DNA from 3 places in the Streptomyces sp. NPDC020780 genome. Region 3 is predicted to be linked to each of the others. Evidence: riboswitches for the same ligand, from Rfam matches in the RefSeq annotation. Region 3 holds a riboswitch; each other region holds the start of a gene.
What was found. Region 3 has a riboswitch for thiamine pyrophosphate ahead of ACH4VO_RS28805 (thiamine ABC transporter substrate-binding protein). Riboswitches for the same ligand answer to the same signal wherever they lie in the genome.
Positions count from the first base shown of each region.

Region 1: it holds a riboswitch for thiamine pyrophosphate, as region 3 does, so the genes downstream of both, thiC (phosphomethylpyrimidine synthase ThiC) here and ACH4VO_RS28805 (thiamine ABC transporter substrate-binding protein) in region 3, are expected to answer to the same signal.
Region 2: it holds a riboswitch for thiamine pyrophosphate, as region 3 does, so the genes downstream of both, thiO (glycine oxidase ThiO) here and ACH4VO_RS28805 (thiamine ABC transporter substrate-binding protein) in region 3, are expected to answer to the same signal.

Region 1 is NZ_JBIRTB010000006.1:99,190-102,457, reverse strand. Features, by position in the region: gene ACH4VO_RS13265 (YibE/F family protein) at 1-1,166, opposite strand, end outside; TPP riboswitch at 1,238-1,371, shown strand; gene thiC (phosphomethylpyrimidine synthase ThiC) at 1,364-3,157, shown strand.
Region 2 is NZ_JBIRTB010000009.1:244,350-247,617, forward strand. Features, by position in the region: gene ACH4VO_RS19625 (thiazole synthase) at 1-275, opposite strand, end outside; gene thiS (sulfur carrier protein ThiS) at 278-508, opposite strand; gene thiO (glycine oxidase ThiO) at 583-1,794, opposite strand; TPP riboswitch at 1,792-1,904, opposite strand; gene ACH4VO_RS19640 (hypothetical protein) at 1,956-2,297, shown strand; gene ACH4VO_RS19645 (FAD-dependent oxidoreductase) at 2,326-3,268, shown strand, end outside.
Region 3 is NZ_JBIRTB010000019.1:95,366-98,633, forward strand. Features, by position in the region: gene ACH4VO_RS28800 (iron ABC transporter permease) at 1-582, opposite strand, end outside; gene ACH4VO_RS28805 (thiamine ABC transporter substrate-binding protein) at 627-1,721, opposite strand; TPP riboswitch at 1,793-1,909, opposite strand; gene rlmN (23S rRNA (adenine(2503)-C(2))-methyltransferase RlmN) at 2,148-3,254, opposite strand.

The DNA of each region.
Region 1 (3,268 bases), on a different contig from region 3:
ACCGCCCCCACGCTGCTCTGGGCGATGGAGAAGAGCAGGAGAAGGGGCAGCGCCGCGCCCGCGTAGGCCAGTACGAGCGTGTTGACCACCGACGCGATGTGGTCGCGCCCGATCCTGATGCCCGCGCGGTACAGCTGCCGCACGCCCATGGTCGGATCCGCCCGGCGCAGTTCCCAGACCGCCGAGGTCTGGGTGACCGTCACGTCGTCGAGCACACCCAGTGAGCCGATGATCACACCGGCCAGCAGCAGACCACTCATGTCGATCTTCGGGTACAGCCCGTGGATGAGCCCCGTGTTGTCATCGGTGTTGCCGGTCAGGCTCGCCCAGCCGATGAAGAGGGAGCCCAGCAGCCCGATCAGCAGCAGCGAGATGAGCGTGCCGATGACGGCCACGGAGGTGCGAGCCGTCAGTCCATGGCAGGTGTAGAGGGCGATCAGCATGATCGCGCTGGCCCCGATCACGGCGACGACCAGCGGGTTCGAGCCCTGCAGGATCGCCGGCAGGATGAACAGCGTCAGCACGGCGAACGAAATCGCCAGCGCGATCAGGGCCATCAGCCCGCGCAGCCTGCCCACGACGACCACCGCGAGCGCGAAGATCCCGGCCAGCAGGGCCATCGGGAACGAACGGTCGACGTCCGTCACCGAGTACTGCAGATCGCGGGGAGCGTCGGGAGCGTACGCCACGACCACCCCCTGGCCTTCGCGCAGTTGCCGGGGGGCGTCGGGCTGGATGACCTCGACGAACGTGCGGCCCTTGTCCTTGCCGTTCGTCACTTCGACCGTGGCCTTCTTGCACAGCCCCGACTGTTCGGCGACCGCCTCGCGTCCCGAAGGCGTGGACGTGTCCCCGGTCGGGGGCACCTGAGCGGCGTTCACCTCCGCGCAGTCCACCTTGTCGACCCGCACCACCCTGCCGTCCTGGGTCTGCCGGTCGAAACCGACGCCCGTGCGCTCGTGCGCGGGAGCACCGCCGGGCCAGAGCGCGACGAGACCGACCAGGACGGCCGTTGCGAAGGGGATGAGAACCGCGGCGATGACCTTGCGCAGATGCGTGGACACGGGTGCCGCGGGCCCGTGGCTGTGCGTGTGGCCGTGCGCATGGGACTGGCTGCTGCCTGCTGTGTGGTCAGGGGATTCGGGGGCGTTTCCGGGGAACGTCACCCGGCGATCATCCCAAGAACCGGGGAGGCCCTCTGGCCAGCACGCCAGGAGGAGGGCTAGCGTGGAGCCACCTTTGCACACGCGGGAGCTCGGAGCACCGGGCTGAGAGGGCGCTGACCTCCGTATTTCCTTACGGGACACGCTGCGCCGACCGACGAACCTGTTACCGGGTAATGCCGGCGTAGGGAGTAGGTCTCATGACCACAGCGGACGCACGCACGCCTGCCTCGGCGCAGAACGCGCAGAACGCGCAGAACACCGAGGCCGGGAAGTCCATCGGCTGGCACAAGGGGTACCTCCAGGGCTCGCGCCCGGACCTCCGGGTGCCTGTCCGTCAGGTGCACCTCACCAACGGCAAGGACGTGACGCTGTACGACACGTCGGGGCCGTACACGGACCCCACCACCGAAACCGATGTCCGACGGGGGCTCGCGCCCCTGCGGGAGAACTGGATCGCGGCCCGCGGGGACACCGAGGAGTACGCGGGCCGCCCCACGCGTCCCGAGGACGACGGGGTCAGGCACACCTCGCCCCGGGGCGGACTGCGCAACCTCGACGCGGTCTTCCCCGGCCGCTCCCGCCGGCCGCGACGCGGCCGGGACGGCCGGCCGGTCACCCAGCTCGCGTACGCCCGCCGGGGCGACATCACCCCGGAGATGGAGTACGTCGCGATCCGGGAGAACGTCGCCCCCGAGGTGGTGCGCGAGGAGATCGCGGCGGGCCGGGCCGTTCTGCCGGCCAACGTCAACCACCCCGAGATCGAGCCGATGATCATCGGCAAGCGGTTCCTGGTGAAGGTCAACGCCAACATCGGCAACTCCGCCGTCACCTCCTCCATCGAGGAGGAGGTGGACAAGATGACCTGGGCCACCAAGTGGGGCGCGGACACCGTCATGGACCTCTCCACCGGCCGCAACATCCACACCACCCGCGAATGGGTCCTGCGCAACTCCCCCGTGCCGATCGGGACCGTGCCCCTGTACCAGGCCCTGGAGAAGGTGGACGGCAGGGCCGAGGAGCTGACGTGGGAGATCTACAAGGACACCGTCATCGAGCAGGCCGAGCAGGGCGTCGACTACATGACGGTGCACGCCGGAGTCCGGCTGCCGTACGTCCCGCTGACGGCCCGCCGCAAGACCGGCATCGTCTCCCGCGGGGGCTCCATCATGGCGGCGTGGTGTCTCGCACACCACAAGGAGTCGTTCCTCTACGAGCACTTCGAGGAGCTCTGCGAGATTCTCGCGGCCTTTGACGTCACGTACTCGCTGGGGGACGGGCTCCGGCCGGGCTCCATCGCCGATGCCAACGACGAGGCGCAGTTCGCCGAACTCCGCACCCTCGGTGAACTCAACTCCGTGGCCAAGCGCTTCGGTGTCCAGACGATGATCGAAGGCCCGGGCCACGTCCCGATGCACAAGATCAAGGAGAACATCGACCTCCAGCAGGAGATCTGCGAGGAGGCGCCGTTCTACACGCTGGGTCCGCTGACCACCGACGTGGCACCCGCGTACGACCACATCACGTCGGGCATCGGAGCGGCGATGATCGCCTGGTGGGGGACGGCGATGCTCTGTTACGTCACCCCCAAGGAGCACCTGGGGCTGCCGAACCGGGATGACGTGAAGACCGGCGTCATCACGTACAAGATCGCCGCGCACGCGGCCGATCTGGCCAAGGGGCATCCGGGGGCTCAGGAGTGGGACGACGCGCTGTCGGACGCCCGTTTCGAGTTCCGGTGGGAGGACCAGTTCAACCTGGCGCTCGATCCGGACACGGCAAGGGAGTTCCACGACGAGACGCTGCCCGCCGAGCCGGCCAAGACGGCCCACTTCTGCTCGATGTGCGGCCCGAAGTTCTGCTCGATGAAGATCTCGCACGACATCCGCCGTGCACACGGCACCGCTCAGGACGAGATCGAGGCGGGCATGGCCGAGAAGTCCAGGGAGTTCGCGGCAGCGGGGAACAGGGTCTACCTCCCGATCGCTGACTGAACCGGGCACGGACCGGAGCGGGCGCGGATCGAACTGGGGGGGACGTCGGCCGGTGTTCGACCGGCGGGCGTGTTCGTCTCCGGCGGAGCTGCCCGGGGCCGTCATCGGCCT
Region 2 (3,268 bases), on a different contig from region 3:
AGTGCCTCCCGGGCCAGCCGGGCGGTCAGCACCGCCTCGCCCGCGGTGAAACAGCCGGCGGTGTTCGGCAGGACCCTGATGGAGAGCCGCTCCAGGACGGAGAGCACGGAGCCCTGGACCGTCGGGTCGAGCCGGCGCATCGCGACGGTGGTCAGCTCGGTGCCCGACGCGAGCAGGGAGCGTTCCAGCACCTCCAGACTGGGGGCACCGCCCGTTCCCATGATCAGCCGGGACGAGAACGCGGCGGAACCGAGGGTGAACGGATCGTCGGGCATCGTCAGCCTCCCTGGACGGCGGTGAGGACCTCGACCCGGTCACCGTCGCGGAGCACGGTGGCGGACCACTCGCCGCGCGGGACGACGCTCTCGTTGACCGCGGCGGCGACCCCGGAGGGTGCCCGGGTCAGGCCCGCGACCAAGGAGTCCAGGGTGGTACCGGCCGGGACACCGCGTGCCTGCCCGTTGACGGACACGGGCACGGCCACGGACACGGGCACGGGCACGGGCACGGAAGCGGCGGACGGGGACGCGGGCGCGGAGGGCGCGGGGACGGACGCCGGTACGGACGCGGGGGCGGGCTCGGTCATGCGGGCTGCTCCTGGGAGGCGGGGACGGAGACTCGGACGTCGTCGCGGGAAGGGGCCGCGGGGGAGCGGTGGAAGCGGTGCGGAGCGAAGGGGCGCGCCACCTCCGGCAGCTCCCCGGTGACCAGCACCTGGGCCATCACGTCACCCGTGACGGGCGTCAGCAGCACCCCGTTGCGGTGGTGGCCGGTCGCGAGGTGCAGGCCGGGCAGTGCCGTCGGGCCCAGCAGCGGGGCGTTGTCGGGGGAGGCGGGGCGCAGCCCGGCGCGGGTCTCCGTCAGCGGGAGTTCGGTGATCCCGGGCACCAGTTCGTGGGCGTCGCGCAGCAGTTCGTAGACCCCGCCCGCGGTGACCGTGGTGTCCCAGCCCAGCTCCTCGCTGGTGGCGCCGACGACCAGCTCGCCGTCGGCGCGCGGCACGAGGTACACGTGGCTGCCGCGTACGACGGCCCGTACGGTCCGGCTGAGGAAGGGGGCGTACGCCGGTGGCACGGTCAACCGCAGTACCTGCCCCTTGACCGGGCGGACCGGCGGCAGCACCGCCTCGGGCACCCCTTCGAGCCGCCCGCTGAGGCTCCCGCCCGCGAGGACGACCTGGCCGGCCCCCAGCTCCGTACCGTCGGCGAGCACCCCGCCGCTCGCGCGGCCGCCCGTGACGGACAGCCGCCCGACCCAGGCCCGGTGGAACACCACCCCGGCCCGCTCGCACGCGGTGACCAGCGCCGAGGCCAGCCGCCGCGGGTCCACCTGGTGGTCGCCGTCGGCCCGGAGCCCGCCCCGGACGCCGGGGGCGAGCATCGGCTCCAGGCGGCGGCACTCACGGCCGCTGAGCCACTCGGACTCCAGGCCCGACCGCTGCTGCAGGGCGTGCAGTTCCCGCAGATGGGCCCGGTCGTCCGCGTCCAGCGCGACGGACAGGGTGCCGCAGGCGCGGAAGCCGGTGGCCTGCCCGCTCGCCTCCTCCAGCTCGGCGACGAACGCCGGATAGCGGGCCGCCGAGGCCAGGTTGAGGCCGAGCAGCGTCTGCTCGCCGTAGTGGAGTTCGGTGACAGCGGCGAGCATGCCCGCGGCGACCTGGGCGGCCCCTCCGCCGGGATCGGGGTCGGCCAGCGCCGTGCGCAGACCGCGCTGGGCCGCCCGCCAGGCGGTCACCAGACCGATGATGCCGCCCCCGACGACCAGGACGTCGCAGTGGTTCCCGGAGATGCGCATGGGCGTCCAGCCCCTCCCTTCGCCGGCATGACCCGGATCAGGTTCGTACGGTCGGAGGCCGGTCAGCCTCCCTCTCAGCCCGGTGCGTCCGGGCTCCCGCGAGTGTTCTACGGTGGCCAGCCTAGACCCCGCCGCCCACGGCCAGTAAGGGAGCAGCCACCGTGGCCCGTTCACTCGACGGACTCGTCCTCTCACCCGTCGCCGACCAGGCGCCCGGCCAGGTCGGCACCCGGACCCGGTTCACGTACCACGAACGGGACGGCCGGATCTGGGCCGAGTACGCGGGCGGTGACGTCGTCCGGGGCCACCTCGTCGGCACCCGGGAGGCGGACACCCTCGACTTCAGGTACGTCCAGCTGAAGCAGGACGGGACGACGTCCGGCGGCCACTGCGTCTCGGCCGTCACGGAGCTGCCCGACGGCCGGGTGCGGCTGGACGAGCGGTGGGAATGGGAGTCCCAGGCCGGCAGCGGTACGAGCGTCGTGGAGCAGCTCGTTCCCTGAGCGATCGTCAGATGATTAGGGTGGACGGGTGAGCGAGCAGACACCGGAACCGGCAGCGGAACGGCCGCCCCGCGGCGTCGTGGTGGTGGGCGCGGGAATGGCGGGCGTGCAGACGGCCGTGGCCCTGCGTGAGCAGGGGTTCTCCGGCCCCGTCACCCTCATCGGCGCCGAACCGCACCAGCCCTACGACCGCCCCCCGTTGTCCAAGGCGGTCCTGCTCGGCAAGGCCGAGGACTCCGCCTTCGACGTCGACTTCGAGGCGCTGGACATCACCCTGCGCCTCGGGGTCGACGTGACCGGCCTGCGCGCGGGGGCACACGAACTGGACACTCCGTACGGACCCGTGCCGTACGACGTCCTGGTCCTGGCCACCGGCGCCGAACCCGTCGGACTGCCGGGCTCCGACGGGGTGCCCGGCGTCCATCTGCTGCGCACCCTCGACGACGCCGCGCGGCTGCGGCCCGTCCTGGAGCGGCAGCACGACGTCGTCGTCGTGGGCGCCGGCTGGATCGGTGCCGAGTTCACCACCGCCGCCCGCGCCGCGGGATGCGCCGTCACCGTCGTCGAAGCCGCCGACCGCCCCCTCGCGGGCACCCTGCCCGCCGAGGTCGCCGCGCCGATGGCCGCCTGGTACGCCGAGAGCGGGGCCGAGCTCCTCACCGGCGCCCGCGTCGACCGCGTCGAACCGGGCGCCGTCCACCTGACGGACGGCCGGGCCGTCCCGGCCGGAGCGGTGATCGTCGGTATCGGCGCGCGGCCCGCCACCGGCTGGCTCGCCGGCTCCGGCATCGCCCTCGGCCCGGACGGCTCGGTCCTCGCCGACCGCTCGCTGCACACCTCGCTCCCCGACGTTTACGCGGTGGGCGACTGCGCCTCCTTCCCCTCGGCCCGCTACGGCGAACGGCTGCTCGTCCACCACTGGGACAACGCCCTCCAGGGGCCCCGGACGGTCGCCGCCGCCATCACGGACG
Region 3 (3,268 bases):
GAACGTGAAGAGGAAGACCATCAGGGCGGCGGCGGCCACGGCCGGGGCCAGCGCGGGGAGGGTCACCCGCCGCCAGGCGGCCAGGCGTCCGGCGCCGAGCACCCGTGCGGCCTCCTCCTGGCGGGGGTCGAGCTGGGACCACAGGCCGCCCACGGTCCGTACGACGACCGCGTAGTTGAAGAACACGTGTGCGAGCAGAATCGCCCAGACGGTGGTGTCGAGCCGGATGCCCCACAACTCGTCGAGGAACCCGCCGCGCCCCAGCAGCGCCAGGAAGGCCGTGCCCACGACGACGGTCGGCAGGACGAAGGGCACGGTCACCACGGCCCGCAGCAGTTGTTTGCCGGGGAAGTCGAACCGGGCGAAGACGTAGGCACCGGGCAGCGCGAGCAGGAGGGTAAGCGCCGTCGAGGCGAGGGCCTGCCAGGTGGTGAACCGGAGGACGTCGAGGATGTCCGGCCGGTTCAGTACCTCACCGACCCGGCCGAACTGCCAGACGCCGTCCGCCTTCAGCCCCCGGCCGACGATCGCGACGACCGGGTAGGCGAAGAACAGCGCGAAGAACGCGGCGGGCAGGGTCATGAGGCCGAGCCGCACCGCGTTTCCCCTCCACGAGGGACGCGCGGTTACTTCACGACGAGCGAGGACCACGACCGGACCCACTGCTCACGGTTCTTGGCGATCTTCTCCGGGGAGACCGTCGCCGGCTTGCCGACCTGCGCGCCGAACCTCGTGAAGAGTTCCGGCAGTTTCGCGTCCGCGGCGACCGGGTTGACGAACATGGTGAGCGGCATGTCCTCCTGGAACCGCTTGCTGATCAGGAAGTCCAGCAGCGCCTTGCCGCCCGCCTCGTTCTTCGCGCCGTCCAGCAGCCCGGCGAACTCGATCTGGCGGAAACAGGTGCCGGTGGCGACACCGGTCGGGGCCTCGGTGGGCCGCGGTTCGGCGTACAGCACCTCGACGGGCGGGCTGGAGGCGTAGGAGACGACGAGCGGCCGGTCCGCCTTGGCCTTCCTGCCGCCCGCGGAGCCGGAGAACTCCTCGTTGTAGGCCTGCTCCCAGCCGTCGACGACCTTGACGCCGTTGTTCTTCAGCTTCTTCCAGTAGTCCTGGTAGCCGGTCTCGCCGTGGGCGGCGACGGTACCCAGGAGGAAGCCGAGGCCGGGCGAGGAGGTCGCGGCGTTCTCCGTGACGAGGAGGTTCTTGTACGCGGGCTTCAGCAGGTCGTCGAAGGTCTTCGGCGGGTCGAGCTTCTTGTCGGCGAAGTACTTCTTGTCGTAGTTCACGCAGACGTCCCCGGTGTCGACGGGCGTGACCCGGTGCTTGTCCCGGTCGAGCCGGGTGGCGGCGGCGACACGGTCGAGGCCCTTGGCCTCGTACGGGGTGAACAGGCCGTTGTCCAGGGCGCGGGAGAGCAGTGTGTTGTCGACGCCGAAGAACACGTCGCCGCGGGGGGAACCCTTGGTCAGGATCTCCTGGTTGAGCGCGGCTCCGGCGTCGCCGCTCTTCAGCACCTTTACCTTGTAGCCGGTCTCCTCGGTGAACGCCTTCAGGACGGCGTCCGAGGCGTTGAACGAGTCATGGCTGACCAGGGTGACGGTCTTCGAACCGGCCCCCGGGTCACCGGAAGCCTTATCGTCGGCGTCCCCGCAGCCCGCGAGCACGGTGACCCCGAGAGCTGCGGCGAGCGCCGTCGCCGCGTACCGCGTGGTGGTGTTCATATGATTCCTCCTGGAGATGACCAGGAAGAGACGCGGCCCTGCCCGCTCCGTGAGCGGGCAGGGCGCAACAGCTTGAGTAAAGTCCGAACTTCCTACCCGGAATGACCCGGGCGAGGTTCAGAGGGTCTGCGGCCGACCTGTCCTCGGTGCCGCACTCTCAGCGCTGTGGCGCTCCCCTGTCGGAATATGAAGTTGATGTCCGGAACAGGCTACACCGGCCGGATCACGCTCCCCCGGCCGGATGACACCCTGCCGACCGGATCACGGCCTGCCGGCCGCCCGGGTCCGGCGCGCCCCGCCCTGCGGAGCCCGCACGCCCGCCCGGCCGGATCGGTCGCGCGCCCATCGGCCCGCCGGCCCGTCACCCCACCCGGCCCGCCGGTACACGCCCGCGGCTGCTCCGGGCGGGCTGCTCCGCTCCGCGTCTCAGCGCTCGGCGGCCGCCAGCTGTCCGCAGGCCCCGTCGATCTCCTGGCCCCGTGTGTCACGGACCGTGACCGGTACGCCATGGGCCGCGATGGCCTCGACGAACGCCTTTTCGTCCTCGGGCCGCGAGGCGGTCCACTTCGAGCCGGGCGTCGGGTTCAGCGGGATCAGGTTGACGTGCACCCGCTTGCCCTTGAGCAGCCGGCCGAGCCGGTCGCCCCGCCAGGCCTGGTCGTTGATGTCGCGGATCAGCGCGTACTCGATGGAGATACGGCGGCCTGACTTCTCCGCGTACTCCCAGGCCGCGTCCAGGACCTCCCGGACCTTCCACCGCGTGTTCACGGGGACGAGCGTGTCGCGCAGCTCGTCGTCGGGGGCGTGCAGGGAGACGGCGAGGCGGCACTTGAAGCCCTCGTCGGCGAAGCGCAGCATGGCAGGCACCAGGCCCACCGTGGAGACGGTGATCCCCCGCTGGGAGAGTCCGAGCCCGTCCGGCTCCGGGTCGGTCAGCCGGCGGATCGCCCCGACCACCCGCTTGTAGTTCGCCAGGGGCTCGCCCATGCCCATGAAGACGATGTTGGACAGCCGTGCAGGTCCGCCCGGAACCTCTCCGTCGCGCAGGGCCCGCATCCCGTCGACGATCTGGTGGACGATCTCCGCGGTCGACAGATTACGGTCGAGGCCCGCCTGCCCGGTCGCGCAGAACGGGCAGTTCATCCCGCACCCCGCCTGGGACGAGATGCACATGGTCACCCGGTCCGGATACCGCATGAGGACGGACTCGACGAGCGTCCCGTCGTGCAGCTTCCAGAGCGTCTTGCGGGTGGTGTCGTCGTCACAGCTGATGTGGCGCACCACGGACATCAGGTCGGGGAACATCGCCTCGGCGAGCTTGTCCCGCGATCCGGCCGGGATGTCGGTCCACTCCGCCGGGTCGTGCGCGTACCGCGCGAAGTAGTGCTGCGACAGCTGCTTGGCGCGGAAGGGCTTCTCGCCGATCGCGGCGACTGCTTCCTTGCGCTCGTCGGGCGTGAGGTCGGCGAGGTGCCGCGGCGGCCTCTTGGCTCCGCGGGGCGCGACGAAAGTGAGTTCTCCGGGCTTTGGCATGGTTCATCCAGTGT